One region of the Mesorhizobium sp. CA7 genome, then DNA from elsewhere that is predicted to be linked to it. Evidence: riboswitches for the same ligand, from Rfam matches in the RefSeq annotation. Region 1 holds a riboswitch; each other region holds the start of a gene.

Region 1 (9,875 bases):
GGTCCTGGTTCATCTTCTCGAGTTGGTCCAAATCAGGCACGAACGGATAGGGTATCGAATACGGCGCCATAGAGATCTCCTGGTCGTTTCTTCGTATGCCCGCCCCAGTTTTTCAGTCTTCGGGCCAAGCCCGTATTTCGTAGTCTTATTCCGCCGCCACCATCACCGGCTCGACCCGGTGCGCGTTGCGCGAAAACTCGTCGATGCGGCGTTCCACCTCGCCGCGGAAATGCCGCATCAGGCCCTGGATCGGCCAGGCAGCCGCGTCGCCCAGCGCGCAGATTGTGTGGCCCTCGACCTGCTTGGTGACGTCGAGCAGCATGTCGATCTCGCGCTTCTGCGCCTCGCCGCGCACCAGCCGCTCCATCACCCGCCACATCCAGCCGGTGCCTTCGCGGCACGGCGTGCACTGGCCGCAGCTCTCATGCTTGTAGAAGTAGGACAGCCTGGCGATCGCCTTCACGATATCCGTCGACTTGTCCATGACGATGACGGCCGCCGTGCCGAGCCCGGATTTCAGGTCGCGCAGCGCGTCGAAATCCATCGGCGCATCGATGATCTGCTCGGCCGGCACCAGCGGCACTGAAGCGCCGCCCGGAATGACCGCAAGCAGATTGTCCCAGCCGCCGCGGATGCCGCCGCAATGCGTCTCGATCAGCTCGCGGAACGGGATCGACATCGCTTCTTCGAAAGTGCACGGATTGTTGACGTGGCCGGACACGCAGAACAGCTTGGTGCCGGCATTGTTCGGGCGACCGAAGGACGAGAACCAGGCGGCGCCCCGGCGCAGGATGGTCGGCGCCACCGCGATCGATTCGACGTTGTTGACGGTGGTCGGGCAGCCATAGAGGCCGACATTAGCCGGGAATGGCGGCTTCAGCCGCGGCTGTCCCTTCTTGCCTTCCAGGCTTTCGAGCAGCGCCGTCTCCTCGCCGCAGATATAGGCGCCGGCGCCATGATGCATGTAGATGTCGAAGTCGTAGCCGGACGTGTTGTTCTTGCCGATCAGCTTGGCCGCGTAAGCCTCGTCGATGGCGCGCTGCAGCGCCTCACGCTCGCGGATGAACTCGCCGCGCACATAGATGTAGGCGGCGATCGCGCCCATGGCGAAGCCGGCGACCAGCGCGCCTTCGACCAGCGTGTGCGGATCGTTGCGCAGGATATCGCGGTCCTTGCAGGTGCCGGGCTCGGATTCGTCGGCGTTGATGACCAGATAGCTCGGCCGTCCGTCGCTCTGCTTGGGCATGAACGACCACTTCAACCCGGTCGGGAAGCCGGCGCCGCCGCGCCCGCGCAGGCCCGACGCCTTCATTTCGTTGATGATCCAGTCGCGGCCCTTGGCGACGAGGCCTGGCGTGTCGTCCCAGATGCCGCGCGACTGCGCGCCGGCCAGCGACTTGTCGAACAGGCCGTAGATGTTGGTGAAGATGCGGTCTTTGTCCTGAAGCATTTGTCGTCCCTCAGACCGGCTTCTTGCCGAAGACGCGGATGTATTCGGCGACGCCGCCCTTGGCGAGCGCCTTGGCCTGCTTCACCCAGTCGTCGCGCTCGATGCGGCCGCGGAAATTGAGATAGCCGTCGACCCATTCGCACTCGGCTTTCTTCCAGGCGGCGACCTGCGCGAAGGTGTAGATGCCCAGCGAATGCAGGGTGCCTTCGATCTTCGGGCCGACGCCTGAGATCAGCTTGAGATCGTCGACCGTTGCCGGGCGCTCGATGCCGGCCGGCCGGTTCTTGTCGTCGAGCGAAGGTTTCGTCGTCTTGGCGACAGGCTGCTTGGTTTCCGGCGCCTTGAAAGCGGTGGCCGGCTCGGCCTTGGTCTTCGGCCCGCTGCGCGGCTTTGAAACCGCCTCGACTTCCGGAGCGGCCTGGTTGGCGTTGGCGGCCGAGTGGCGCGGCGCCCTGACGCTGGCGCCATTCTCGGTGGCCGGGGCGACCTTGACCGGCGACGGCGTGTTGAGCGCCGGGCTGGTTTCAGCCGCATGGGTCTTCGGCTTGCTGGATTTTGACGGTCCAATCGGGCCAGGGGCGGCCGTAGCCGGCGCCGAAGCTGCCGGCGCAGCGGGTGCCGGGGCTGCGGCGGGAGTTGCAGGCGGCGCCGACGCGAGAGCTTCCTTGGCGGCTTTCGCCGCCGCCCTGGCTTCCTTGTCGCGCGTCGACTTCAGGATCGCCTTTTCGCTGGTCAGCGTCGTCAGCCCGGTAGCCGGCTCGGACCCGTGGCGGCCGTTCTGCGGGCCAGGCTTCACCTCGGCGCCCTTGCCGGCGTCGTAGAGATCGATGATCTCGGCCAGCCGCTCGGGCGTCAGGTCCTCGAAAGTGTCCTTGAAGATCATGACCATCGGCGCGTTGACGCAGGCGCCGAGGCATTCGACCTCCTCCCACGACAGCGTGCCCTTGTCGTTAGTATGGAACTGGTCGTGATGGATTTTCGAACGGCACACATCCATCAGCGCTTCGGAGCCGCGCAGCATGCAGGGCGTGGTGCCGCAGACCTGGATATGCGCGCGCGTGCCGACCGGATTGAGCTGGTACTGCGTATAGAAAGTCGCGACTTCGAGGCCACGGATGCGCGGCATGCCGAGCATGTCCGAGATCGTCTCGATCGCCGCCTTGGTGACCCAGCCTTCCTGCTCCTGCGCGATCATCAGCAACGGGATGATCGCCGACTGCTCGCGCCCCTTCGGGTATTTGGCGATCCACTGCTGGGCGGCCGCCGCGTTCGCCTCGTTGAAGGCGAAGGTGGCAGGCTGGAGGCTGGCTTCTGCAAGACGGCGGACTGACATTTAGCGATCGACCTCACCAAACACGATGTCGAGGGAGCCAAGCACGGCGGTGACGTCGGCCAGCATGTGGCCGCGGCACAGGAAATCCATGGCTTGCAGATGCGCAAAACCGGGCGCGCGCAGCTTGCATCGATAGGGCTTGTTGGTGCCGTCGGAGACCAGGTAGACGCCAAATTCGCCTTTCGGCGCCTCGACGGCCGCATAGACCTCGCCGGCCGGCACGCGGTAGCCCTCGGTATAGAGCTTGAAGTGATGGATCAGCGCTTCCATCGAGCGCTTCATCGCGGCGCGCTTCGGCGGCACGACCTTGCCGTCGAGGTTCGACACCGGGCCGGCGCTTTCCTTGCCGAGCAAGAGATCGACGCATTGGCGCATGATCCTGGCCGACTGGCGCATCTCTTCCATGCGCACCAGGTAACGGTCGTAGCAGTCGCCGTTCTTGCCGATCGGAATGTCGAAATCCATTTCGGAATAGCATTCATAGGGCTGCGATTTGCGCAGGTCCCAGGCGGCGCCCGAGCCGCGCACCATCACGCCAGAAAAGCCCCAGGCCCAGGCGTCGGCCAGCGACACCGTGCCGATATCGACATTGCGCTGCTTGAAGATGCGGTTACCGGTCAAGAGCGCGTCGAGATCGTCGATCGACTTCAGGAACGGGTCGATCCACTTGCCGATGTCCTCGACGAGCTTCTGCGGCAGGTCCTGGTGCACGCCGCCCGGCCGGAAATAAGCCGCATGCATGCGCGAACCGCTAGCGCGCTCATAGAACACCATCAGCTTTTCGCGCTCGACGAAGCCCCACAGCGGCGGCGTCAGCGCGCCGACGTCCATGGCCTGCGTCGTCACATTCAAGATGTGCGACATGATGCGGCCCATCTCGGAATAGAGCACGCGGATCAGCTGACCGCGCTTCGGCACCTCGATGCCGAGCAGGCGCTCGGCCGCGAGCGCAAAGGCATGCTCCTGGTTCATCGGCGCGCAATAATCGAGCCGGTCGAGATAAGGCACGGCCTGCAGATAGGTCTTGGCCTCGATCAGCTTCTCGGTGCCGCGATGCAGCAGACCGATGTGCGGATCGACGCGGTCGACCACCTCGCCGTCCAGCTCCAGCACCAGGCGCAAAACGCCATGCGCCGCAGGATGCTGCGGGCCGAAGTTGATGTTGAAGTTGCGGACGGAGGTTTCAGCCATGGGTCGCCCTACTGTTTCGCCTTCTCATCCCCGGGAAGGACGTAATCCGTTCCTTCCCACGGGCTCAAGAAGTCGAAATTTCTGAATTCCTGCTTCAATTCCACCGGCTCGTAGATCACCCGCTTGGCCTCGTCGTCGTAGCGCACCTCGACGAAACCGGTCAGCGGGAAATCCTTGCGCAGCGGATGCCCCTCGAAACCATAGTCGGTGAGAATGCGGCGCAGGTCCGGATGGCCCGAGAACAGCACGCCGTAAAGGTCGTAGGTCTCGCGCTCGAACCAGTCGGCACCCGGATAGACGCCGGTCAGCGACGGCACCAGCGTCTCCTCGTCGGCCTGGACCTTGAGCCTGATGCGGACATTCTGCTTCGGCGACAATAGGTGATAGACGACGTCGAAGCGCCTGGCGCGCGACGGGTAGTCCGCTCCGCAGACATCGATGATCGAGATGAACTGGCAGCGCGGATCGTCGCGCAGGAAGGTCGCGACCTCGATCAGGTTGCCCGGTTCAACTGAAACCGTGAGCTCACCATAGGCAAGCACGGCTTCGCCGATGCGGCCGGAGAGCTTCTCGCCGAGATAGATGGAGAGTTCGTTCAACGCCAGGGTCATCGGCTCACCGTTCGATCGTGCCGGTGCGGCGGATCTTCTTCTGCAGAAGGAGAATGCCGTAGAGCAGCGCCTCCGCGCTCGGCGGGCAGCCGGGCACATAAATGTCGACCGGCACGACGCGGTCGCAGCCGCGCACCACCGAATAGGAATAGTGATAGTAGCCGCCGCCATTGGCGCAGGAGCCCATCGAGATGACGTAGCGCGGCTCCGGCATCTGATCGTAGACCTTGCGCAGCGCCGGCGCCATCTTGTTGGTCAGCGTGCCGGCGACGATCATAATGTCGGACTGGCGCGGCGACGCGCGCGGCGCGACGCCGAAACGCTCCGAGTCATAGCGCGGCATCGAGGTGTGGATCATCTCGACCGCGCAGCAGGCGAGGCCGAAGGTCATGAACATCAGCGAGCCGCTGCGCGCCCAGGTGATCAGCGCCTCGGTCGAGGTGACGAGAAAACCCTTGTCGGCCAGCTCATTGTTGATTTCGAGGAAGAAGGGATCGTCCTCCCCCACCGGCCTGCCGGTGTTGGGGTCGATGATGCCCTTGGGCTTCGGCGCGACGAGGGTGCCTGAACTGTCGTTCAATCCCATTCCAGCGCTCCTTTTTTCCATTCATAGGCAAAGCCGATGGTCAACACCGCCAGGAACACCATCATCGACCAGAAGCCGAGCATGCCAAGCTTCGAGAAGGACACCGCCCACGGGAACAGGAAGGCGACCTCGAGATCGAAGATGATGAACAGGATCGACACCAGGTAGAAGCGGATGTCGAACTTCATGCGGGCGTCGTCGAACGAGTTGAACCCGCATTCATAGGCGGAAAGCTTTTCCGGGTCGGGATTGCGGTAGGCCACAAGGAACGGAGCGATGATGAGCGCCAGACCGACGATCATCGCCACGGCGATGAACAGCACGATAGGCAGGTACGAACTTAGGAGTGCGCTCATGCGGCGACTTTCCTTCGGCGGGGGCAGTTCATTTTGATTACAGCAACGAACTCTAATGCGGAAGCGTGACAGATTAACCGCTGAACCGTTTTAAGGGGCCCATGCTGCAACGCGGCGAGGGTTAGCGCAGCGGTTTCGGTGACGCAAGTCAAACGTTGTTCAAATCGCGGCTCTGGACGCCTTATCGGAAGAAACTGGTCCGATCCGCTCCTGTTTGATTTCCTTCAGTTTTTACTCCAGTTTTCTCTCCTGACATATCTACCGCCATTTGCCTGCTAGCATGACAGGAATCACCGGCTAAAAATCCAACGGACGATCGGGGCAAGGACACCTGATGAAGGACAAGATTTCGCTGGCCATGGCGAGGCGCGTCGCGCTCGGCGCGCAAGGGTTCAACGACCCTAGGCCCAGTGGTGTTCCGGATCGCCGCCACCTTGCGCGGGTACTTTCGCGAACCGGCCTTCTGCAGATCGATTCCGTGAGCGCGGTGGTGCGCGCGCATTACATGCCGCTCTATTCGCGCCTCGGCCCCTACCCGCTTACGCTGCTCGACAATGCCGCAGTCACCCGCAAGCGCGCCGTGTTCGAATACTGGGCGCATGAGGCGTCGTTCCTGCCCGTCGAGACCTACCCTTTGATGCGCTGGCGCATGGAGCGCGCCGAGCAGGGCGACGAGATGTATCTCGGCCTGGCGAAATGGGGCCGTGAGCGCAAGGAAATGATCGATGAGATATATAGAGAGGTCGCCGATCGCGGTCCGATCGCCGCCTCCGATATCGAAGGCCACAAGGGCAATGGCGGCTGGTGGGGCTGGAGCGAGGCCAAGCACGCTTTCGAATGGCTGTTCTGGGCCGGGCGCATCACCACCGCCTACCGCCGCGGCTTTGAACGCTATTACGACCTGCCCGAGCGCGTTTTGCCGCAGGCGGTCCTCGACCTGCCCGTACCCTCGGTCGAGGACGCGCATCGCGAATTGCTGCGCATTTCCGCCCGCGCCCATGGCATCGCCACCTATGGCGACCTTCGCGACTATTTTCGTCTCGCGCCGGGCGACACGAAGGATCGTATCGAGGACCTGGTCGAAGCCGGCGAATTGCTGCCGGTGAAGGTCGAAGGTTGGGACAAGACCGCCTATCTCCACAAGGACGCCCGTTTCCCGCGCCGGATAGAAGCGCGCGCCCTGCTCGCCCCCTTCGATCCCGTCGTCTTCGAACGCACCAGGACGGAGAAACTCTTCGATTTCCACTACCGCATCGAGATCTACACGCCGGCGGAAAAGCGCCAATATGGCTATTATGTGCTGCCTTTCCTGCTCGGCGACCGCATCGTCGCCCGCGTCGACCTGAGGGCCGACCGCCCAGCCAGCGTGCTGCGCGTCCATGCCGCCTATGCCGAAGCCGAGGCCCCCGCCGAAACGGCCGCACAGCTCTTCGACGAGTTGAAGCAGATGCAAGGCTGGCTTGGCCTGGAGGCGATCGAGGTGACGCCGGCCGGCGACCTCGGGCCGGCGCTGGCCGACATCGCGGTGTCGTAGCTGCGCGTTGACAGGGAGAGTGAACAAAAATAGAACATCCCAACTGTGGTTAGGATCGGTTGCGATGGTTTTCAGGCGCTCGATATGTCTGGTCTTGGCCTACCTGACCTTAGCGTCGCCATCATATGCGACAGGTGCTTACCGAGAGGAATGGGTAGAGGTCACGCGTCCAGTCATTTTCTGTGGCGGCCACATTGCACCCGGTATGCAGCCAAAAGAAGTGACGGCGCTTCTTCTGCGGTGGTTGGAGTTTGGAACGATCGACAAGCAGATCGCAGGCGCCTGTGGCTTATTGCCGGTAGGGCAGCGCTATATAATAGTTCATGAGCCGAAGTTCGACGCCAATCGCTTCGTCTTGATGTGGGAACCGGTTTGCCAGCACGGCTGTTCGTTAAGTATGGCGCCCGTGGCCTCACCGCCTCGCAAACTTGTGGGTCCATACCTCAAACCCATAAAGCCGCCAAAAGGCTGGTACTAAGCCAGTCGTTGACTCCAGCCCCCTGAACCCTCTAAATCCTGACCCAGACGGTCTTCTCCCGGCAAAGGGAGGAGCCAAGAGGGAATGCGGTGCGGGCCGAAAGCCCAAATCCGCGGCTGTCCCCGCAACTGTAAGCGACGAGCCTCTGCCGAAAACCACTGGGATGTTCCCGGGAAGGCGGCATTCAGGGTGACGACCCGCGAGCCAGGAGACCTGCCGTCTGAGACTTTAAGTATCCGAATGCCCGGCGGGTTTTCCGGGCAAGGAGCATGGTTTTGGATCGCAACGGCAGTTTCCCGGCAAACAGCGCGGACATTCCGTCCGAGCCCGATGCTTTGGCTGGCGCCACCGTCATCGTCTGCTCATCCTGCCGCGACGAGACCGGGTCGGATGCGCATCCGCGCGCCGGCGCGCTGCTTGCCGAAGACACGCGTCGGGCTGCTTGCGGCGAAAAGATCGACATCCGTACCGTCGAATGCCTCGGCAACTGCAAGCGCCGGCTAAGCGCCGCGCTGCTGCGCGACGGCTGCTGGAGCTACGTCTTCGGCGATCTGAACACGACCAGCGGCGCCGATCTCGTCGCCGGCGCAAAGCTCTTCGCCACCTCGACCGATGGCCTCATCCCCTGGCGCGGCCGGCCCGATTCTCTCAAGCGCGGCCTGGTTGCCCGCATCCCTCCCCTCGACATGCTGAAGGACCGACCATGAACGCATCCGTTTCCCGTGTTCCCTGCACCGTCGTCACCGGCTTCCTCGGCGCCGGCAAGACCACGTTGATCCGCAACCTGATCGAGAACGCCAAGGGCAAGCGGCTGGCGATCATCGTCAACGAGTTCGGCGATGTCGGCATCGACGGCGAGATCCTGAAAGGCTGCGGCATCGACTCTTGTCCGGAAGAAAACATTGTTGAGCTCGCCAATGGCTGCATCTGCTGCACCGTCGCCGACGATTTCGTGCCGGCGCTCGACCAGATCCTGTCGCTCAACCCCAAGGTCGACCACATCCTGATCGAAACCTCCGGTCTCGCTCTGCCGAAGCCCTTGGTGCAAGCCTTCCAATGGCCGACCGTGAAGAGCCGCGTCACCGTCGACGGCGTCGTCGCCGTGGTCGACGGCCCCGCTCTGGCCGACGGCCGCGTCGCTTCCGACATGGACGCGCTGCAGGCGCAGCGTGCGGCGGACGATTCCCTCGACCATGACGATCCGGTCGAGGAGGTATTCGAGGACCAGATCGCCTGCGCCGACCTGATCATCCTGTCGAAGAGCGACCTGATGGATGCGGCGGGCTCCGCCCGTGCCAACGCCGTCATCGGCGAGCATGTCGCGCGTGCGGTCAAGGTCGTGCCGACGTCGCAGGGCAAGGTCGATCCCTCGGTGCTGCTCGGCCTTGGTCTTGCGGTGGAGGACGACATCGAGAACCGCAAGACCCATCACGACGACGAGCTCGATCACGAGCACGACGATTTTGATTCCTTCGTCCTCGACATCCCGTCGATCGCCAATCCCGACGAGCTGGCCAAGCGCGTCGCCCTTGCCGCCGAGCAGGAAAATGTGCTGCGCGTCAAAGGTTTCGTCGAGGTCGGCGGCAAGCCGATGCGGCTCCTGCTGCAGGCTGTCGGCCCGCGCGTCAACCACTATTACGACCGCGCCTGGACGGCCGAGGACGACCGCCGCTCGCGGCTCGTCGTCATCGGCCTCAAGGGGCTGAACCGTCCGGCAATCGAGCGTATCCTCGCCGGCTGAGGCAATCCGACCACAATGCACATCCTCGCCACCACATCCGCTTCGCTCGACGATCTCGCCGAGCCGATGGACCTCAGGCAGACGCCTGCGGATGTGGTGGCGCTGTCCTTCACCGACAGCGATCTCGCCGGCCTGGCCACGGCCTGGAAGACGGATGCGGCGCGGCTGCCGTCCATGCGGCTTGCGGCGCTGCGCGACCTTCGCCACCCGATGTCGGTGGACCTGTGGATCGACAGCGTCGCCCGCCACGCCAGGGTCATCCTCGTCCGCATCCTCGGCGGCTATGACTGGTGGCGCTACGGCTGTGACCAGCTCGCCGCCCTGGCGCGCGAACGCGGCATCAAGCTGGCATTGCTGCCCGGCGAAAGCCATGACGAGGACCTGCGGCTGGTCGAAGGCTCGACCCTGCCGCGCGCCGAGCTCAACGCCCTGCTCGGCTATTTCCGCGAAGGCGGCCCGGCCAATATGCGCGCGCTGGTGCAAAGGCTGGCAAGGCTTGCCGGGTCGGATGCGGCCGTGGCCGAGCCGGTCAGCGTGCCGAAGGCGGGATTTTATCAGCCTGGGCTGGGAGTTGTCGAAAAGCCAGTCCTGTCGA
Region 2 (9,875 bases), on a different contig from region 1:
ATATAGAGCCCGACCAGCCACGGCACGGCCCGCCGCTCGAAGCGGAGGCCAGCGAGAATGACGGCGACAAGGCCGAATGTCGCGACCACTTCCGAGAACCATTGCGCCGGCCCGGCACGCAGTTTCGTCGCGACCTCCAGCGCCGGTAGGGCGAACATGAGATGCGCGGCGATCGTGCCGGCGATTCCGCCGACGACCTGCGCAATCAGATAGGCAAGGAGATCGCGAGCAGGCAGCGACCGGTTGAAACAAAACACCAGCGAAACGGCCGGATTGAGATGCGCGCCGGAGATCGGCCCGAGGATGGTGATCAGCACCACCAGCATGGCGCCGGTTGCTAGCGTGTTGCCAAGCAGCGCCAGCGCGGTGTCATGCGTCAGCGTCTCGGCCATGATGCCGGAGCCAACGACGGTCGCCACCAGCAGACCGGTGCCGAGGGCTTCAGCCGCGAACCGGCGCGGCAGATCGAAAGTGTTCATCGGTCGACCCTGGATTGGACAATGGGGAGTTGGGTAGCGGGCGTGACGGTCATTGCCGGCTCTTCTCGCCCGGCTGGCAGCAAGGTGCCGCAAGCGCCGACGCGCAGATTTCCGGCCGGCCCGAGCAGCAGTCCTCCATCAGGAAGCGGATCAATCCGGACAGCGCGTCGAACTCGGCGCTGTAGACGATCGAGCGGGCATCGCGCCGCGCCGTCACAAGACCGGCGCGCTCGAGTTCCTTGAGGTGGAAGCTGACATTGGACGGCGAGACCTCGACCTGCTCGGCGAGCGAGCCGGCGGCAATGCCTTCCGGGCCGGCAACGACCAGCAGCCGCAGCAGGCGCAGCCGTGTTTCCTGCGACAGCGCGCCAAAGGCGATCAGGGCTTGACGTTCATCCACGTTTCAACAATCCTTGAAATATTGAAATGAGGAATAGCCGACATGCTCTCTTCTGACAATCGGAAAAACATCGCTCCTATGGACCCCTCCGACCTGACCATCGGCGATCTGCTGGTGGCGCTGGCTGATTACAAGGACAAGCCGCTGGTTTTCCGCTACGGCGGGCGGCCGGTAAAGCCTGGCTACCATGTCACCGAGGTGAAGGCTGGACAGTTCGCGGCGCTGGATTGCGAAGCAAATCCGGAATCATGGTCGGAGATATTCGTCCAGCTGTGGGACGTGGACCAAGGCGGACCGGTCCATATGCCAGCCGGCAAGTTCGCCGCGATCATCCGCAAGGTTTCGGACCATGTCGCTCTCGATCAGGCGGCGAAGCTGACCTTCGAGGTCAGCGATGGCGTGCGCCCCATCGAACTGCACCGGGCAGCCCAGCCGAGCCTTGTTGGCGGGACGGTTGAGGTCGAGCTGTCGCCACGGCCGTCAAGCTGCAAGCCGCGCGACCGCTGGCTGGAAGAACAGAAGGCAGCGAGCGGGTGCGGAGGGAGTCGCTGCTGTTGAGCCCGCTAATGGTGACGCGCCGCCCTGATCAGAACCGGATCATGCCATTGGCCTGCAACAAATAGAGGCCAACGAGAACGATGGCGATCAGCGCCACCCAAACGGCTGTCTTGCTCATCCGCGCAATCCCTGTCGATCGGCGATAGTGAACGCGCGCGCCACGGTTGTGTTCCCGATATGTCGGGCTGCACATCGCCTAGGCAGGATCAAGTCACGAATTGCTGGACGATGCGCGTCCGTGCATAGTGGCGGCAATGGCGCCCGGTCGATGAAAATGGCTATGGATGACAAAGCGGACAATCCGGGCGTGGCGGTGTTTCCGCCGCTGCTCTTTCTCGTGGCGCTGATCGCGATGCTGGCGCTGCGCTATGTCTGGCCGCTGGCGATCGGCGGCCGCCCGCTGACCATCGTGCTCGGCATAGTGCTGGCAGCACTGGCGGTTGCGATCATCGCCTGGGGACGCTCGACGATGTTGCGCGGCGGCACCAATGTGAACCCGACGCTGCCGACCACCGCGATCATCACCGGCGGCCCGTTCGGCTTCACCCGCAACCCGCTCTATGTCGGCTTGATGGGACTGCTTCTCGGAATCGGGCTGCTCTTTGACAGCTGGTGGGCCGTCATCGCGACCATCGCGAGCTTCCCCGTCCTGCATTACGGCGTGGTGCTGCGCGAGGAGGCCTATCTGGAACGCAAGTTCGGCGAACCCTACCGCGCCTACAGGGCGAGCGTGCGCCGCTATTTTTGAGCATCAGTCCTTTGGCGCGTTGCTGTAGAGCGCCACGCCGACGCGGTCGTTGCGCCGCCACCGCACCAAAGCGCGATAGGCCGTATCGTCGGCCGGGACCTCGAGCAGAAAGCGGTCCGGAATCTCCACATCGGCACCGACGCGCAATTCCGCGCCCTGCTCGTGCTGATTTCTGACCGAGCAGCCGATCCTGACGCCGGCGGCGATGATCGTGGCTTCCTTGAGCACGAATTCGCGCGCATGAAGACGGCGTTCGATCTCGGGAAAATTGGCCATATCCGGCGGGCTCCTCAGGCAAGGTCCTCCTTGCCATGGGGCAGCACGATAGCAGCGAGGCGTTTCCGTTCCGTTAGCGATCACTGAAACAGTGGTGTGCCGGCTTGATATGCCGGCCGGGTTCACGGATGGAGCGTTCACGCCCGGGCGTTCAGCCGGCGACAGTGACGCCGCTCGCGCGCAGCACCCAGCGGCGGCCGTCGCTGCGGAACTCGGTGAGCGACAGCGGCTCGATGTCGATCTTCCAGACCGAGGAAAGCGGTGCGCCGAGCACATGAGTGATGGCGGCGCGGATCGGCACAGCATGCGTCACCGTGACGATGTGACCGCCCTCGCCGGCCAGCCGCTCCATCAGCGCAGCAGCCCGCCGGGCGACGTCGGCGAGCGATTCACCACCATGGGGCGCCGCGTCTGCGTCGGCGAACCAGGCCGCCATGCCTTCCGGATCCTCGGCCTGCACCTCCTCGAAACTTTTGCCGGCCCAGCGTGCGAAATCCTGCTCGGCAAGCAGCGGCTCGATCGCCGCGTCAAGGCCGAGCGCCTCGGCCGTCCGCCGCGCGGCCAGCGCCGGGCTTGTCCAGACACGGTCGGCCCGACGCAGCGAAGCGGCCAGCGCGTCCGCGCGATCGAGGGCGCGCGGCTCCGGCGGCTCGTCGTTCGGAAAGCGGCCCTTGCGCATCCCGGGCGTCGCTCCGCTTGCGATCATCGTCAGGCGGACAAGCATGAAAAACTCCGTGGCCCAGCGAAAAACAGGCCTCACGAAGCCGTGCCGCCATTACATGTCGTTGACAGGCGAACGAAGTACTGACAAGTGTCTTAATGCTATACGGGATTGGAAGCCGGTGCGAGTCCGGCACGGTCGCGCCACTGTGATCGGCACCAGCCGAAAGTCAGGCCTTATTCCGCAGCACTCGATCAACGGGACGCAGTATCCCAAGGGAGGTCAATATGTCCGACACCACCTTCGCCCCCAGCTACGGCCCGGTTGCGATTCCGGTCCGCGAGCTTCTGCCCTGGGCCATCCTCGGCGGGCTGCTTTTGATGCTGGCGATCTATTTCGTCGGCGCGGAAGAAGGCGCGACCTCGCTGATCCGCGGCACCTATTTGCACGAGTTCGTGCATGACGGCCGCCACCTGCTCGGCTTCCCCTGCCACTAAAGCGGTTCAGCATCGCTGAACCCCTTTCGATTCTGATCCAACGCAATTCCGGACGGAAAACCGCTGCGCACTTTTCCTGGAATTGCTAGGTTGGCTTAACGCAATTCCGGACGGAAAACCGCTACGCACTTTTCCTGGAATTGCTTGGAGGGATTAGTGACATGGTTGGAAAACTTTTGCTGCGCGGCATGCTTGTCGGGCTGGTCGCCGGGATTCTGGCGTTCGCCTTCGCCCGCGTCTATGGCGAGCCGCAGGTCGACAAGGCGATCGCCTTCGAGGAACAGCAGGCCCAGGCCGCCGGCGGGGCGCCGGAGCCCGAGATGGTCAGCCGCACCACGCAAGCCGGCATTGGCCTGGCAACCGGCGTGCTGATCTATGGCGCCGCGCTTGGCGGGCTGTTCTCGCTGGTCTTCGCCTACGCCTATGGCCGGCTGGGCTCGCTCGGACCGCGCGGCACCTCGGCGCTGATCGCGGCACTCGGCTTCCTGGCTGTGATCGTGGTCCCCGGCCTCAAATACCCGGCCAGCCCGCCGGCGGTGGGCAACGCCGAGACCATCGGCTACCGCACCGAGTTGTTCTTCATCATGATCGTCGTCTCGATCGCGGCTATGGTAGCGGCGGTCGGCCTGGCGCAGCGGCTGTGGAACCGACTCGGCGCCTGGAACGCCTCGATCGTAGCGGGTCTCGCCTTCCTCGTCGTCTTCGCTTTGGTGAAGGCGGCGCTGCCCGACATCAACGAGGTGCCGGAGAACTTCTCGGCGACCGTGCTGTGGCAATTCCGCGTCGCCTCGCTCGGCATCCAGCTGGTGCTGTGGACCGTCGTCGGGCTCGGCTTCGGCGCGGTTGCCGAACGCGTGGTCGCGGTGCGCGACCAGCGCAGCCCGGCACGCCGCTACGCCTGAAATCCGATGCGTTGGCCGCCACGGTTCTGCGCCCTGGCGGCCAAAGCGGCTCAACGGTCGGTACGACCGCAGAGCCACTTTGGTCTTTCGTTTTCTCGCAATTCCGGACGGAAAACCGCCGCACACTTTTCGTGGAATTGCTCGGTTGCGGCGCTGCTCGCATTTCTGGCCGCCACATCCGCGCAAGCGCATGGCGGATCCTCGGCCCCGCCCCCTCCCGGCATCCAGATCCCCAGCCTGACCCACGGCCAGATGGCCGTCATCGCGCGCTATCGCGGCGAGATCCTCGACCTCGCCCAGCGCCAGACCGCGACCGACCCGACCTTCCGGCGGCTCTACAATCACGGCAATCTGCAATTCACCTATTGCCTCTGGGGCTTGATGCCGGGCAGCCTCGGCGACGAGGAAAGCCCGTTCAACGAATGCAGCCACGCCTATCTCGCCGCCGCCAAGGCGCTGCTCGCCCATATGGCCACGATGCCCTCTACCGAACGCAACGCGAAGGCGCTGATCTCGGACATCGATGCCGAGATGGTGCGCAGCGGCGCGTCGTGGATCCTGTGCCAGTATAGCGGCGAGGCCTTCAGCACCGGCGCGGTCGTCGAGCCCAGATGGCGCGACATCTTCTTCCACTTGCCGAGCCTTGCGGTGATCCTCGCCACGGTGGCGGCGCTCGGCGCCGCTGCATGCTCGATTTTCCGTTCACGCGCTCCGCGAGCCGGCGCTGCTTAGAACGGGCCAGCGTTTCACGGAATCACCGAACCGCTCCCAGTCTTGCGTGCGATCGTTTTCAGGAAAGCCTGAACGCGCAACCATGTCAGCTCGGCTGCGGACGCATCGTAATCCGGCAACGCTTGATCGGTGTAGAAATGGCCGATCCCCGGATAGGTGAAAATTTCTGCCCTGACCTGGCAGCGCTTCGCCGACGCCGACCAGTCGGCAACTTGTTCTGGCTGAGCAAATGCATCTGGGTCGGCGACGTGGACCGCGACCGGGATGTGTCGGCGAACATTGCTGGGAATATCAGCAAGGCCATGCAGCAGCACAATGCCGGCGGCAGCGATTCTTTCTGACCAAACGGCACTGATCACGCCAGCTCCCATGGAATGGCCAGCGAGCACCGCGTCTGGAGAAGTCTGGAGGAGCGCCACCCTGGCGCGGTCGCAGATGGTTTCCCACCCAACATTGCTCATCAAGGCAAGCCCGTCGTCGACCGATGCCGCAGTCAGCCCTGCGTAGAGGTCCGGCATCACAACATCGTACCCCGCGCTTCGCATGCGCTCAGCAGCTTGATGCTCCACCGCCCGAAGGCCCAGCGCCGAGTGAAAGAGTACAATAGTAGCCATCCGCTTTCCCTCCGGCGTCGCCTGGCCGATCGCGTTGAGTTCGGGCAATGATCGTCTTTTATCCGGCTTATAGAATCCCCATCACCAGCCATGCCCTTTCCGAAGCCTTCGCCGTCACCGTATCATCCATGCGCGCGCTCGTGATGGTGACCTTTCGGTTCGGCCATGGCGAAGGGCAAATCCTCGGTGTCGGGACCGGCCGCCAGTTGCAGCCTGGCGCTGAATTCATGCGGTTCGGTCGGCGCGACCAGGCTCTGCAAATAATGATGGTCGCCGCCGACCGGAGACAGGGGCAGGCTTTCGACCGCACCGTCCGCCCTTTCAATGGCGATGTTCGCCCGCAGGCCCTCGGCGTGACGCGACAGGCGCAACCGCATGCGCTCGCCCTGCGGCGTGTCGACGATTTCGAGCAGCCCGCTGGCTAGCTTGCCCGAGACCAGGAATGGATCCGGCGCATGATGGTGGCCGGCTTCCGTCTCTGGCTCGGCAAAGTGCACCGTGGCGACGTCGAGTGCCGGGATGTGCGCGAAGAGCTCGGCCTTGAGCGATGCGGCGATGTTGTTCGCGGCGGCAAGCAGCAGGCCGTCATTGACGGCGATCGTAACATCGACATGCAGCTTGTGGCCGAGCCAACGGGCCTTGACGTCGGCCACCTTCTCGATCCCGGCGACATGGTCGGCAGCATGGTGAATCTGGTCAACGAGGCCGGGCTCGACGCCGTCCAGCATGCGGGTCAGCACCGAGCGCGCCGATTGCCAGACGATACCGAAGATGGCGACGGTGATGAGCAGGCCGATGATTGGATCGGCGAGCGGAAGACCGAGCCAGACGCCGGCCGCGCCGGCAACGACGGCAAGACTGGTGAGGCCGTCGGTGCGGGCGTGATAGCCGTCGGCAACCAGCGCCGCGCTGTTGATCTGGCGACCGACGCGGATGCGAAAAACCGCCACCGCTTCATTGCCGAGGAAACCGATGATGCCGGCGACGGCCAACCAGCCAAGGAAATGCACCGGCTGCGGGTTGAACAGGCGATTAATCGCCTCGTATCCGGCCACCAGCGCGCTGGCCAGGATGATGAGCACGATGATGATGCCAGCGAGATCTTCGACCCGGCCGAGGCCGTAGGTGAAGGCCTTTGTCGGTTTGCGGCGCACGAGCACAAAAGCGATCCAAAGCGGGATGGCGGTGGTCGAGTCGGCGACGTTGTGGATGGTGTCGGCAAGCAGGGCCACGCTGCCCGAGAGCATCACGACGACGATCTGCAGCGCGGCCGTGACCGCGAGAATCACGAACGACCACTTGATCGCCCAGATGCCGCGGTCTGTGGTGGCGATGGTCGCGTCGATCACGCCATGAGTATGGTCATGGCCGTGGCCGCCATGATGTCCGTGCGCACCGAAGCCGAACCAGTCGAGCGCTTTTTCCCACATCGCCGCCTCACAGATATTTGGTGAGCTGCTTCAGCTCTTTGAGCGTGTCCCTGGTCGGTTCGCCGCCTTCGACAAGGCAATGCTCCATATGGTCGTGGATCAGCTCGCGCTTGGCATTGCCGACCGCGCTTTCGACGGCGTGGAGCTGTTGCGCGAGGTCAAGACAGGACCGACCCTGCTCGAACATGGTGAGCACGGCGGCGAGATGGCCATGCGCTCGCTTGAGCCGGGCGATGATATCGGGATGGGAGCTGTGTATCGTCATGGCAATATCCTATCCCCCGGGGTAGGATATTGCCAACAGACAATCCGCCTCGAACTCTCGAGGCTAGCCCATGGCAGGGCTGGATTCGCCGCCCAGCCGAGCGTGACCGCTGGCAGATGCTCGCCGACGCAGCAGGTCCTTGGCCCGCGGGGCAGTCTCTGCCGCGAAATCCCGATTTCATGTGATCAACCGGCTGCGGCGAGCAGCAGCCCCGCGGCAACCAAATGCTTGGTTTGCCGTTTATTTTAGCGGCTGCCGCCACCTACCGTGGGGCCAGGCGGCTCTGGCGGCCAGAGACCGCGCGAAAGGAGGCCGCAATGACACGGCCCGCAGTGGAGATAGGCGACCGGGTGGCTGTCATCGCCACCGTGATCGAGCGCATCAAGGACCGCGTGATGCTGAAGCTCGACGGCGATGGTCATAATTATTCGATGGCCGAGCCCAATGCCAAGCCAGGCGACAAGCTCAGACTCGAAGGCGACGTCGTGCATGTCGACGAGGATCTCGGACGCACGACCGTGCAGGTGCTGGGACGCGTGACGGTCGACACCAACTCGGTCGAAATGGTGACGAGGCGTTGCGACCTCGACCATATCGGCTCGAACGTGCCCGGCCACCCTCGCCCGCGCACCCCGCCGACACCACACGGGTAAACCGGTAGCAGAGGCGCGATCCTCCTCGCCGTGAAGCGGTGGACTGCCTTAGTGACGCTTGAAATACTGCACCTCGCGTTCGTGCTTTTCTGCCGCTTCGCGGGACTTGAAGGTGCCCAGGTTGCGGCGCTTGCCGGTTCTGGGATCGACTTTGCGCGAATAGAGCCGGTATTCACCGGATTTCAGCTTGCGGATCATGGCGGTCTCCTTGTGAACCAGGACTCTAATCCGCCTGGGGCCCTCGCGGTTCCGAGCAGGGCCTTGCCGCCCAGTCACGGCCCGCCGGCAAAAAAAGCGCTGCTGTCGGTGAACCATTTCACGGACGCAAACGACCCAATGTCGGAAGCGACACCGTAACGACACGATTGAGTCGGATTATTTGTATTCAAATGACTTTCGCGACGTTATGCCGATGTCGCTGAAGTGCCGGATCTGAGGAGGGTGAGATGGTTACGGCGAAGCTTCACGGCGTTGAACTCGTCAGGGGCCAGAAATGGACGGTGCGCGTCACCGCCTACGGCACAACGCTCATCTTTCCATTCGAAGCCGAGCAATATGCGCGCTCCTATGCCGATGGCCAGGCCTTCCGCCTCGGCGTCGAGGTTGTCGAACTCAAGGATTGCGCCTGAGGGGCCGAGCCGGCCATCGCTGAATAGCCTCAAGACCCGCACAGCTATAGAATAGGCGCATGTCGGCTTTCGACTCGGCAAACCAATGGGCGCGAGGGATCAAGCGCGATGTGGTGGCGCTGTGGATTGCGGCCCGCGATCCGCGTGTCCCCTGGTATGCAAAAGCCACAGCGGGTGCGGTCGCGGCCTATGCGCTGAGCCCCGTCGACCTTATCCCGGACTTCATCCCCATCATCGGTTACTTGGACGACTTGGTGATCGTGCCTGTCGGCATCATGCTCGCGGTCAAGCTGGTCCCGGCCGATCTGATGCAGGAATTCCGCGAAGAGGCGGTGCGACGCGAGAAGCCGGTGAGCAAGGCCGGGCTCGCCTTCATGATCGCGCTCTGGGTGCTGGCGGCGCTGGCGCTCACTTGGCTGTTCTGGCCAAAGCCGGCCTGAATGCTTCGGGCCCGACCAGACGGCCTCGATTGCATCGGCCTGTCACGACCATCTTTAGATTAGCGACATCTTGTATTTATTGTAAATCAGGGTCATGCTTTTGGCGCGCGCGAAACCACATGCGCAGTGTGCAGGGTCAAAAAGGGTCAGGCGTGATGCAATTCGCAGTTTGCTACGACCACAGCGGGTTCGATCTGGCGCGGTCGATCCTCTTCGATGTCACGGCGTTCTTTGCGCTGATGGCGCCATTGGCGATCGCGCGACTGATCGAGATATCCCGACAGGACGCCGTCCGGCAACAGCCCGCCTGAAGCCTGAAAGGCACGGAATTCCTAATCGTCGCGGGCGACCTTTCGGATCGGCAAGTCGCCGAGCAATGCCGAACAGTCGATCACCTCCTGGAAGTGAGCCTGCGGATCGAGCACGAGCCATGAAGCGTGGGTGCGAAGATCCTTCAGCCTGGCATTCTTTTGCGCACGCGCCAGGCGCTCCGCCTCGGAAGCCTGAAAAGGCCTTTCGGCCTTGTGATGTGAGGAGTCCTCGACATCGCGGCGGAAAACGCGCCGACTCCGCTTTTCGTTCCGCGAAAGC
Region 3 (9,875 bases), on a different contig from region 1:
GCCTGCAGGGTCTGGGCGATCAGGCCGGCGTCATTCGCGGAGGTGACCAGCGCATCCGACGGATAGGCGGCGTTGCCGATGACGAATGCGAGACGTTTCTGCTGTTGGGCGAGCGCGCCCGTCGTGGACGCGACGGCGAACGCGATGAGAACGACGACAAGGCCGATGACTTTCCGAAGCGAGCGCATTGCAATCCGCCATCCTTGTCCGCCATTTCGTCCAACGCGACAACGCCGGAGAGGCAGGAATGTTTCCCTAACCGCAGAATTAAGACCCTGCAAAAAGGCGGCTTTAGGGCGCAATTTCGTCGAAAGAACAGAGGCTTCACAGTTTTCACGCGAGCCTCCGGCCGCGAGCTACCGCCGCCGCTTCGGCTTCTCCAAAAGCGCGACCGCCTCGACATGCGGCGACCACAGGAACTGGTCGATCGGCGTGACGCTCTTCAGCGTGTAGCCGCCATCGATCAGGATGCGCAGATCGCGCGCGAGCGTCACCGGATTGCAGGACACCGCGGCGACCAGCGGCACGTCGGAGCGGGCGATCTGCTTCGACTGGTCCTCGGCGCCGGCGCGCGGCGGATCGAAGACCAGCCCGTCGAAGACGTTCAACTCCTTGAAGGTCAGCGGCCGGCGGAACAGGTCGCGGCGTTCGCTGGTCACCCGCTTCAGGCCGCTGGCAAAGCGGAAGGCGCGGTCGAGCGCGGCAAGCGCCGGCGCATCGCCCTCGACGGCATGGACCTCGGATTGCGCGCCGAGCCTGAGCGCGAAGCTGCCGCAGCCGGCAAACAGGTCCGCGATCTTCCTGGCGCGCGACAGATGCTGGCCGACGAGGCTTGCCATCACCTGCTCGGCGGCCTCTGTCGCCTGCAGGAAGGCGCCCGGCGGCACGGCGACCGCGACGGGCCCGAACTGCACCACCGGCTTCTTCGGCTCGACGATGATCTCGCCGTCGACGGAAAGCCTTGCCAGGCCTTCGGCCAAGACGAAATTGGACGCGATACGGCGCTGATGGTCGCCAAGCTTGCCGGCATCGTGCACAGCCACGTCGAGGCCTGAAGCGGTGACGGTCACCGTCATATGAAATGCCTTCGGGGTGGCGCAGACCAAGCCGGCCAGGGCGCGCAGTTTGTCGAGCGCCGAGACGATCGCGGGCAGCGAGATCGGGCATTCCTCGATCGGGATAATCTCGGAAGACAGCGCGCGCACGAAGCCCAGCAGCATGCCGGCGTCCGTGCGCCTGGCACTGAACGTGACCCGGCGGCGGGTGTGCGGCGCGCAAGGCACCAGCGCAGCGATGTCGCAAGCGATGCCCTTGAGCTTCAGCGCCTGCACGACCCTCTCGCGCTTCCATTGCCGGTAGGCTCCAGCCTCGTAATGCTGCAGCGCGCAGCCGCCGCATTCGGTGAAATGGCGGCAGGCGGGATCGATCCTGAGCGGCGAGGCTTCCAATACCGACATCAGCGCGGCGCGGTCCTTCTGGCGCGCGGCCGTGACCGTCTCGCCCGGCAGCGTGAACGGGATGAAGACCTCCCCGCCTTCGGCATTGGCGATACCGTCGCCCTGCGAGCCTAGCCTTGCAATGGTGAAGCGTGTGCTCATCGCTCGTCCTTCATGGCGGCGAGCAGGAACTCGCGGTTTCCGCCGCCGCCTTCGATCGGCGACGGTTCGAGTCCCAGCACGCGCCAGCCGGGAACGCCGGCCAGCCAGTCGCGCAAATTTGCGGCAATCCGATCGGCATCGCCCGGATCCTTGAGCAGGCCGCCCTTGCCGATGGCCTCACGGCCCGCCTCGAATTGCGGCTTGACCAGCAGAACTGCCTTGGCGCCCTCGCCCGCCAATTCCAGCGCCGGCGGCAGCGCCAGCTTCAGCGAGATGAAGCTGACGTCGCAGACAAGGAAACCGGGAACGCGGCCGCCGAGATCGGCTGCCGTCAGATCGCGCGCGTTCAGTCCTTCGATCACCGTCACACGCGGGTCGCCGGCAATGTCTGGATGCATCTGGCCGTGACCGACATCGATCGCCATGACATGGGCCGCGCCGCGCTCGAGCAGCACCTGGGTGAAGCCGCCGGTCGAGGCGCCGATGTCGAGCGCCTCGCTGCCGGAAGGATCGAGGCCGAAACGGTCGAGGCCGGCGATCAGCTTCAGCGCCGCGCGCGACACATAGGCCTGCGCCGGATCATCGATGACGATCAGGCAGTCCGGCGCGACAGGCTGGCCGGGCTTGCGGGCGACGGCGCCGTCAACCGTCACCGTGCCGCGCTCGATCGCGTCGCGGGCGCGCGAGCGGCTGGCAAACAGACCGCGCCCGACAAGCAATTCATCGAGCCGCTGGCGCCGGCTGGCTGGCAAAGGGGAACTCATCGGCCTTCATTGGCGAAAGCCGGGCGCGAACGCAATGGTTGAATATGGCGCAAGAGGCTGCAGAATGCCGAGAGGAACAGGCGGTTCGTCAGCCGGTGGAGGTGGCAATGCTGAGGGGTACCTGTCATTGCGGCGGAGTTCATTGGACGCTGGAAGGCGATCCCGGCGCAATCACCGCATGCAATTGCACGCTTTGCCGCCGCTACGGCGCGCTCTGGGCCTATGACTATGCCGACGAGCGCATCCGCGTCGCCGGACCGCTGAAATCGTACACACGCGCCGAGGTGGCGGAGCCCGCGCTGGAAATCCTGTTCTGTCCGACCTGCGCCTGCGTGGTCGCCTGGCGTGGGCTGCGCTCCGGCGAAAGCGGCCGCACGCGTATCGCTGTCAATGTCAGGCTTGCGCCGCCCGAGGAGGTCGCCGACCTGCCGATCGACCATTTCGACGGCCTCGACACTTTTGACGACCTGCCGCGCGACGGCCGCTGCGTGCGCGATATGTGGTTCTAAAAAATGGTGCGCGACACCTGGCGCTCGACGGCGGGCATCAGGCCGTCATTGCCGGAGGCTTGCTTGCGCGGCGGCTCAACCGGAGTGGGCGCGACGAGACCTGCATCCGGCAGCACGACGAGTTGAGGAACCTGCTTATAGGAAAAGCCGCCACGGATGTTGCCCATCTTGCCGGCAACGATATCCAGCACCGCCTTTTCGAGATTGCGGTCGTAACGCGTCTCGGCTGCCGTCGGGGCCGTCACGGCCGCCAAAAGGGCCACTCCGCACAGAAGTGTTTTCATTTTGGTTGTCTCCCTGCCTGGCCCGAGCTTCTAGCAGGGCGCCGTTGAAAATCGGCCAAGAGACAGGGTAAGCGAACCGCCAAACGGGAGCGTTAACAGATACTTACATCTGGCACCCGGCAAACCGATTCACCGCTTGAAGCTCTGATTCAGGCGCGCTGCGCCTGCACGCCGCGACCGAGCGCGGCGAAGACCGTGCGCACGATGCCTGCCGAATCCAGCCCGGCATCGGCATACATCTTCTCCGGCTTGGCATGGTCGGTGAACGCGTCCGGCAGCACCAGCGGCCGCACCTTGAGGCCGCTTTCGAGAAGGCCTTCATGGGCAAGGAAGTGCAGCACCTGGCTGGCGAAGCCGCCGATGGCGCCCTCTTCGACAGTCACCAGCACCTCATGCGAACGGGCGAGCCGCCGGATGAGATCCTCGTCCAGCGGCTTGGCGAAGCGGGCGTCGGCAACCGTGGTGGAAAGGCCCGCAGCGCCAAGTTCCTCGGCCGCCAACAGGCAATCCTGCAGCCGCGTGCCGAAGGAAAGCAGCGCGACCTTGGTCCCTTCCTTGAGGATGCGGCCCCTGCCGATCTCCAGCAGCGAGCCGCGCTCCGGCATGTCGACGCCGACGCCGTTGCCGCGCGGATAGCGGAAGGCGATCGGACCGTCATCATAGGCAGCCGCGGTGCGCACCATATGGCGAAGCTCCGCCTCATCGGCGGCGGCCATGACGACGAAGCCCGGCAGCGTGGTCAGGAAGGTCGTATCGAAAGCGCCGCAGTGGGTGGCGCCGTCGGCGCCGACGAAACCGGCGCGGTCGATGGGAAAGCGCACCGGCAGTTTCTGGATCGCCACATCATGGACGACCTGGTCGTAGGCGCGTTGCAGGAAGGTAGAATAGATGGCGGCAAAAGGCTTGTAGCCTTCGGTGGCGAGCCCCGCGGCGAAGGTCACCGCATGCTGCTCGGCAATGCCGACATCGAAGGTTCGCTTCGGAAACACCTCGCCGAAGAGATCGAGGCCGGTGCCGCTCGGCATGGCGGCGGTGATGGCGACGATGCGGTCGTCCTCGCGCGCTTCCTGGATCAGGCTCTCGGCGAAGACCTTGGTGTAGGCGGGCGCGTTGGCCGGCGCCTTGGCCTGCGCACCGGTGATGACGTCGAACTTGTTGACGCCGTGATATTTGTCGGCTGCGGCTTCCGCCGGCGCGTAGCCCTTGCCCTTCTGGGTCACGACATGGATCAGCACCGGGCCTTTGCCATTGTCGCGGACGTTCTTCAGCACCGGAATCAGATGTTCGAGATTGTGCCCGTCGATCGGACCGATGTGATAGAAGCCGAGCTCCTCGAACAAGGTGCCGCCGGTGACGTAACCACGCGCATGCTCGACCGCACGGGTGATGGCGCGGTCGGCGCGCTTGCCCAGGTAGGATGTCAGCTTCTTGCCGAAATCGCGTAACCCCAGATAGGCCTTGCCGGAAGCGAGCCTGGCCAAATAGGCGCTCATGGCGCCGGTCGGCGGCGCGATCGACATGTCGTTGTCGTTGAGGATGACAATCAGCCGGGCGTCGAGCGCGCCGGCATTGTTCAGCGCCTCGAAGGCCATGCCGGCCGACATCGAGCCGTCGCCGATGACGGAAATGACATTGTTGCGGCCGCCCGACAGGTCGCGCGCCATAGCCATGCCGAGACCGGCCGAAATCGAGGTCGAGGAATGCGCGGCGCCGAACGGGTCGTATTCGCTCTCCGCGCGCCGGGTGAAACCGGAAAGGCCGCCTTCCTGGCGCAGCGTGCGGATGCGGTCGCGGCGGCCAGTCAGGATCTTGTGCGGATAGGCCTGGTGGCCGACGTCCCAGATCAGCCGATCCTGCGGCGTGTTGAAGACGTAATGAAGCGCAACCGTCAGTTCGACGACGCCGAGGCCGGCGCCGAGATGGCCGCCGGTCTGCGACACGGCGTCGATGAGCTCGGCGCGGAGTTCCGCGGCAAGCTGCGGCAGCGCGCTCTCATCAAGCGTCCGCAAATCCGCCGGAATGCGGACCTTGTCGAGCAGCGGCGTGTCTGGCTTCACTCGGGCGCGTCCTGCGTCAATCGATCGAACACGGCGCTATCAGCAGATTGCGCCATAATCATGCGCGGGAATAGTCCGCCGGCGGGCGAATGTAAATGCGCGCCAGTGACGCGTGCTACGCTGCAAGGTGTATTGAGATTCAGGTTAGGCCGCGCCGAAAATGATGGATTCCGAGAACCGGAGCGGAGCGTACTCAAAGTACGTGAGCACCGGAAGCGCAGGAAACCGGCATTTGCAGGCCGGCCTCACCTGAATATCAACACACCTTAGTTCTCGGGCAGCGGAATAAACTCTTCCTCATCGCCGGGAACGATATCGAAGCGGCCCGTCTTCCATTCCTGCTTGGCCTGCTCGATGCGTTCCTTGGAGGACGAGACGAAATTCCACCAGATGTAGCGCTTGGAGCCCAGCGAAGCGCCGCCGAACAGTATGAAATGCGCACCGCGCTCGGAAGAGACCACGATCTCCTCGCCCGGCTTGAACACCAGGAGCCGCTCGGCCGGGAAAACATCGCCGGCGATCGAGACATCGCCCTCCAGCGTGTAGATGGCGCGCTCCTCGGCATCGGCCGGAATCTTCACGCTGGCACCGGCGGCCAGCCTGAGATCGGCGTAGAGCGTGTCGGAAGCGGTCGCCACGGGCGAGCGCAGGCCTGAGAACGCGCCAATGACGACGCGGCCGCTGACACCCTCGGCATCGATCTGCGGCAAGCGGGCCACCGACGTGTTCGCGAACACCGGGGCAATCTCCTCCTTGCCGTCGGGCAGCGCCAGCCAGGTCTGCAGGCCGGAGACCGACATCGGCGCGCCGCGCAATTCCTGTGGCGTGCGCTCTGAATGAACGATGCCGCGCCCGGCTGTCATCAGATTCACGTCGCCCGGCGCGATCACCATTTCGGTGCCGAGCGAGTCCCGATGCCTGATCCTGCCGTCGAACAGGTAGGTGACGGTGGAAAGCCCGATATGCGGATGCGGGCGCACGTCGAGCGCATGACCGGCGCGCAGGACCGCAGGGCCCATGCGGTCGAAGAAGATGAACGGCCCGACCAGGCGGCGCTTTGCCGTCGGCAAAGCGCGGCGCACCTCGAAGCCGCCAATGTCCTTGGCGTTCGGAACGACCATCAGCTCGATCTGGTCGCAGGCGAAGGCATCGCCGGGTTCGGGATCGTTTCCCGGAAAGAAGCTCATGTCGGATCCTCAGGCGAAACGCAGCGCCGACCTGGCCTTCGCCTTGGCAGCTTCTTCCTCGCGGTTGCGCGGTTCCTGATTGGTTTCGAGCGAATCGATCAATTCGCGCGCGACAGCCGCGATCGCCTCGACGGCATGGTAGAAGGCATGCTCGTTGCGCTTGGACGGCTTGGTCGAGCCGCTAAGCTTGCGCACGAATTGCAGCGCTGCGTCATGCACTTCGTCATTGGTCGCCGGCGGCTCGAAATTGGCCAAGGTCTTGATGTTGCGGCACATGGCTTGAACTCCTTACCTGCTTTCTCTGCCCTTACCCGGTCTGAGATCATCCGCTGAGGTGTTGAGATTCAGGTCAGGCCGAGCCGAAAATGGTGGTTTCCGAGAACCGGAGCGGAGCGTACTTGAAGTACGTGAGCACCGGAAGCGCAGGAAGTTGCCATTTGCAGGCCGGCCTCACCTGAATATCAACACCTCAGTCGGCGTCCAGCGGTTCAGTTCCCACCGGCTTGCCGTCGCGCGACAGCCTGATCTTCTCGACCTTGTCCTCGGCCGCTTTCAGCAGCCGGTCGCAATGCGCCTTCAGCGCCTCGCCGCGCTCATAGATCTTGATCGACTGGTCGAGCGGGACGTCGCCGCGCTCAAGATCATCGACGATCTTCTCCAACGCGTCGAGCGCCTGTTCGAAGCTCATCGCCTTGACGTCCTCATTGCCTTCCAATGCCATACTCTATCCCTTCATCAGCCGCCCGACATGGGCGGCGACTGAAAATGCCAGTCCCTGCAGATCGTAGCCGCCTTCCAACAGGCTGACGAGCCTGTTGGAGCTATGGCGCCCGGCGCGCTCCATCAACTGGCCGGTCGCCCAATCGAAATCGTCCTCGGTCAGGTTGATCTCGGCCAACGGGTCGCGATGGTGCGCATCGAAGCCCGCGGAAATGATGATCAGGTCTGGCGCGAACGCGTCGATCGAGGGCAGCACGCGCGACAGGAAGGCGTCGCGGAAGAGATCGCTCCCCGTCTGCGGCGCCAGCGGCGCGTTGACGATGTTGCCGGCGCCGGTCTCGTTCTTCGCGCCGGTGCCCGGGTAAAGCGGCATCTGGTGCGTCGAGCAATAGAGCACCGATGGGTCGTCCCAGAAGATGTCCTGCGTGCCATTGCCGTGATGAACGTCCCAGTCGACGATGGCGACACGCTCGGCCTGGTGCTTCTTCTGCGCGTAACGGGCGGCGATCGCCGCCGTGTTGAACAGGCAAAAGCCCATCGCCGTAGTCTTTTCGGCATGATGGCCGGGCGGACGGGCGGCGACGAAGACGTTTGCCGCACGGCCCTCGAAGACGTCGTCTACCGCCGCGTTGGCACCGCCGATCGCGGTGATCACGGCCTGCCAGCTTTTCGGGCTGGCGCTGGTGTCGGCGTCGATCGACACGATCCCGCTCTCAGGGATCGCCCCGCGCACGCGCTCGACGAAATCCTCCGGGTGCGCATAGAAGATCGTTTTCTCGTCGCCTTCCGGCGCCTTGACGCGGTCGAGCGCCGAAAACGCCTCGTCGTCGAGCACGCGCTCGATGGCACGCAGGCGGTCGGGCCGCTCGGGATGGCCGGGCGGCGTGAGGTGTTCGAGGAAGATCGGGTGCGTATAGAGACGGGTGGCCATGGCGCCTAATCTAGGGACCTGGCGGCCGAATGACCATGTTTGGCAGGCCGAATGGCTGGGGAAATCGCGTCTTGCCGTGTCGCTAACGCCATTGGCGCGGCCCAAGCTTCGCTGTAAGGTCGCATCGCTGCCAGGTGCCCGCGACGCGGGAGAATCGGGAACACGGTTGAACTCCGTGGCGTGCCCAACACTGTAAGGGGGACCGCGCCGGCAAACGCCACTGTCGAAGACGGGAAGGCGCCGGATGCGGGACGATCCCGAGCCAGAAGACCGGCCCGGCAGACATGGTTTTCCGCTTGGTCAGGCGGCGGACTGCTTGTCGCAAGGGGAAAAGCGATGACGGCAGCAGCGATCGCCGCGAGCGGCGACGACTTTGACCAATTGGCGCGCGACGCGGTCTACCGGGCCATGTTCACCAGGCGCGACGTGCGCAGCCATTTCGTCCACGACGATCTCGATGACAATGTGCTGGCGCGGCTCATCACCGCCGCGCATCACGCCCCGTCGGTCGGCTATATGCAGCCGTGGAATTTCATCGTCATCCGCGACGCCGAGCGGCGCAGACAAGTGCGCGACCTGTTCCTCGCCGCGCGCGAGCAGGAGCTGCCGGCGATCGAAGCGGAGCGGCAGGCGCTCTACAGGAAACTGAAGCTCGAAGGCATCTGCGAAAGCGCGCTCAACCTGTGCATCACCTGCGACCGGCAGCGGTCGAAGGACTCGCCGCTCGGACGTTGGCACAATCCGGAGATGGATCTCTACAGCACCGTCTGCGCGGTGCAGAATTTCTGGCTGGCGGCACGGGCCGAAGGTGTCGGCGTCGGCTGGGTAAGCATCATCGAGACCGAGGCACTGAAGCGGCTTCTCGCGATCCCGGAGCATGTCACGCCGATCGCCTATCTGTGCGTCGGCCGCGTCTCGGCCTTCGCGCCGAAGCCGGACCTCGAGGCGCATGGCTGGGGCAAGCGCCTGCCGCTGCCCGAACTGGTCATGAGCGAGACGTTTCGCGGCGCCGGCGAGGCGCCGCTTAAATCGGCAATCGCAAAGCTCGGCAGCGCATCAAAGCCGTGATCAGGCGGCCCTCGGCGTATCCCAGCGCGAGCCGCCGCCGAAAGAGCCCAGCGCCTTGTCGCGCAGTTCCCTGAATTTGGACGAGGTCTCGGCGAGCCGGCGGTCCCATTCGGGATTGGGCGCCTGGCCTTCGATGGCTTCGAAATAGACCTGCATCAGCGAGGCGATGGCGAAGGGCTCGATGAAGGCTGCCTTGAAGGCCCAGGCGAAGACGATGGCCAGCACGAAGGCCCAGCCGGCAAGCTGGCCCGGCATGACCCACAGAATGGCGGCCGCGGGCGCCAGCATCAACAGGAAGATGACGAAGGACACGCCCCACATGATCGCCGCCAACCAGACGGCGTTCTTGACCATGTGCCTGCCGTTCTGCGCGTAGAGCACGACGCCTTGCCTTGCCGTCTCGAAAGGCGAGCTCGAATTGATGCGGATGTTGTAGCCGAGGATGATCTCGTCGACATAGGTCAGCGACAGGCGGATCACCGTGTTGATGAAGCTGACGATGCCGCTCAGGCCCGGAATGGGCAGGAAGGCGGCGATGCCGCCGATCAGGCCGGTGATGGCTCGGATGGCGCCCTTGACCAGCTGGTCGACGACGAAAAGGATGTTGGCCTCGGCAAAACGCTGGGTGACCACTTCCTTCGCGTAGGCGATCTGGCCCTGGCCGTCGGGGACATCTTGGCCGTCGATCAGATGCACCATGACGGCGATATGGCCCGCTTTCAACACATAGAGGATGTATTCGCGTATCCAGTAGACG

Evidence for each region. A riboswitch is a leader RNA that binds a small molecule or an ion and turns the genes downstream of it on or off. The one in region 1 is predicted to bind cobalamin.
Region 2: it holds a riboswitch for cobalamin, as region 1 does, so the genes downstream of both, LB552_RS22790 (CbtB domain-containing protein) here and LB552_RS03725 (DUF1636 family protein) in region 1, are expected to answer to the same signal.
Region 3: it holds a riboswitch for cobalamin, as region 1 does, so the genes downstream of both, bluB (5,6-dimethylbenzimidazole synthase) here and LB552_RS03725 (DUF1636 family protein) in region 1, are expected to answer to the same signal.

The regions. Positions count from the first base shown of each region.
Region 1 covers NZ_JAIUHH010000001.1:766,439-776,313, forward strand. The annotation lists gene LB552_RS03685 (NADH-ubiquinone dehydrogenase) at 1-70, opposite strand, end outside; gene nuoF (NADH-quinone oxidoreductase subunit NuoF) at 146-1,450, opposite strand; gene LB552_RS03695 (NADH-quinone oxidoreductase subunit E) at 1,461-2,783, opposite strand; gene LB552_RS03700 (NADH-quinone oxidoreductase subunit D) at 2,784-3,974, opposite strand; gene LB552_RS03705 (NADH-quinone oxidoreductase subunit C) at 3,983-4,585, opposite strand; gene LB552_RS03710 (NuoB/complex I 20 kDa subunit family protein) at 4,590-5,171, opposite strand; gene LB552_RS03715 (NADH-quinone oxidoreductase subunit A) at 5,162-5,527, opposite strand; gene LB552_RS03720 (winged helix-turn-helix domain-containing protein) at 5,862-7,061, shown strand; cobalamin riboswitch at 7,571-7,775, shown strand; gene LB552_RS03725 (DUF1636 family protein) at 7,815-8,246, shown strand; gene cobW (cobalamin biosynthesis protein CobW) at 8,243-9,280, shown strand; gene LB552_RS03735 (cobaltochelatase subunit CobN) at 9,296-9,875, shown strand, end outside.
Region 2 covers NZ_JAIUHH010000016.1:9,820-19,694, forward strand. The annotation lists gene LB552_RS22760 (aquaporin) at 1-479, opposite strand, end outside; gene LB552_RS22765 (ArsR/SmtB family transcription factor) at 529-879, opposite strand; gene LB552_RS22770 (DUF6428 family protein) at 922-1,437, shown strand; gene LB552_RS22775 (methyltransferase family protein) at 1,718-2,185, shown strand; gene LB552_RS22780 (PilZ domain-containing protein) at 2,189-2,461, opposite strand; gene LB552_RS22785 (histidine phosphatase family protein) at 2,613-3,185, opposite strand; adenosylcobalamin (AdoCbl) riboswitch at 3,269-3,418, shown strand; gene LB552_RS22790 (CbtB domain-containing protein) at 3,410-3,619, shown strand; gene LB552_RS22795 (CbtA family protein) at 3,781-4,521, shown strand; gene LB552_RS22800 (hypothetical protein) at 4,774-5,253, shown strand; gene LB552_RS22805 (dienelactone hydrolase family protein) at 5,268-5,915, opposite strand; gene LB552_RS22810 (cation diffusion facilitator family transporter) at 5,990-7,297, opposite strand; gene LB552_RS22815 (metal-sensing transcriptional repressor) at 7,305-7,562, opposite strand; gene LB552_RS22820 (hypothetical protein) at 7,880-8,215, shown strand; gene LB552_RS22825 (hypothetical protein) at 8,264-8,413, opposite strand; gene LB552_RS22830 (hypothetical protein) at 8,662-8,844, shown strand; gene LB552_RS22835 (YkvA family protein) at 8,904-9,284, shown strand; gene LB552_RS22840 (hypothetical protein) at 9,404-9,595, shown strand.
Region 3 covers NZ_JAIUHH010000004.1:142,684-152,558, forward strand. The annotation lists gene LB552_RS10750 (caspase domain-containing protein) at 1-188, opposite strand, end outside; gene LB552_RS10755 (class I SAM-dependent RNA methyltransferase) at 357-1,598, opposite strand; gene LB552_RS10760 (TlyA family RNA methyltransferase) at 1,595-2,362, opposite strand; gene LB552_RS10765 (GFA family protein) at 2,470-2,871, shown strand; gene LB552_RS10770 (hypothetical protein) at 2,868-3,155, opposite strand; gene dxs (1-deoxy-D-xylulose-5-phosphate synthase) at 3,305-5,212, opposite strand; gene LB552_RS10780 (pirin family protein) at 5,479-6,399, opposite strand; gene LB552_RS10785 (DUF2277 domain-containing protein) at 6,409-6,675, opposite strand; gene LB552_RS10790 (exodeoxyribonuclease VII small subunit) at 6,869-7,120, opposite strand; gene LB552_RS10795 (histone deacetylase family protein) at 7,124-8,050, opposite strand; cobalamin riboswitch at 8,166-8,344, shown strand; gene bluB (5,6-dimethylbenzimidazole synthase) at 8,387-9,118, shown strand; gene LB552_RS10805 (hypothetical protein) at 9,119-9,875, opposite strand, start outside.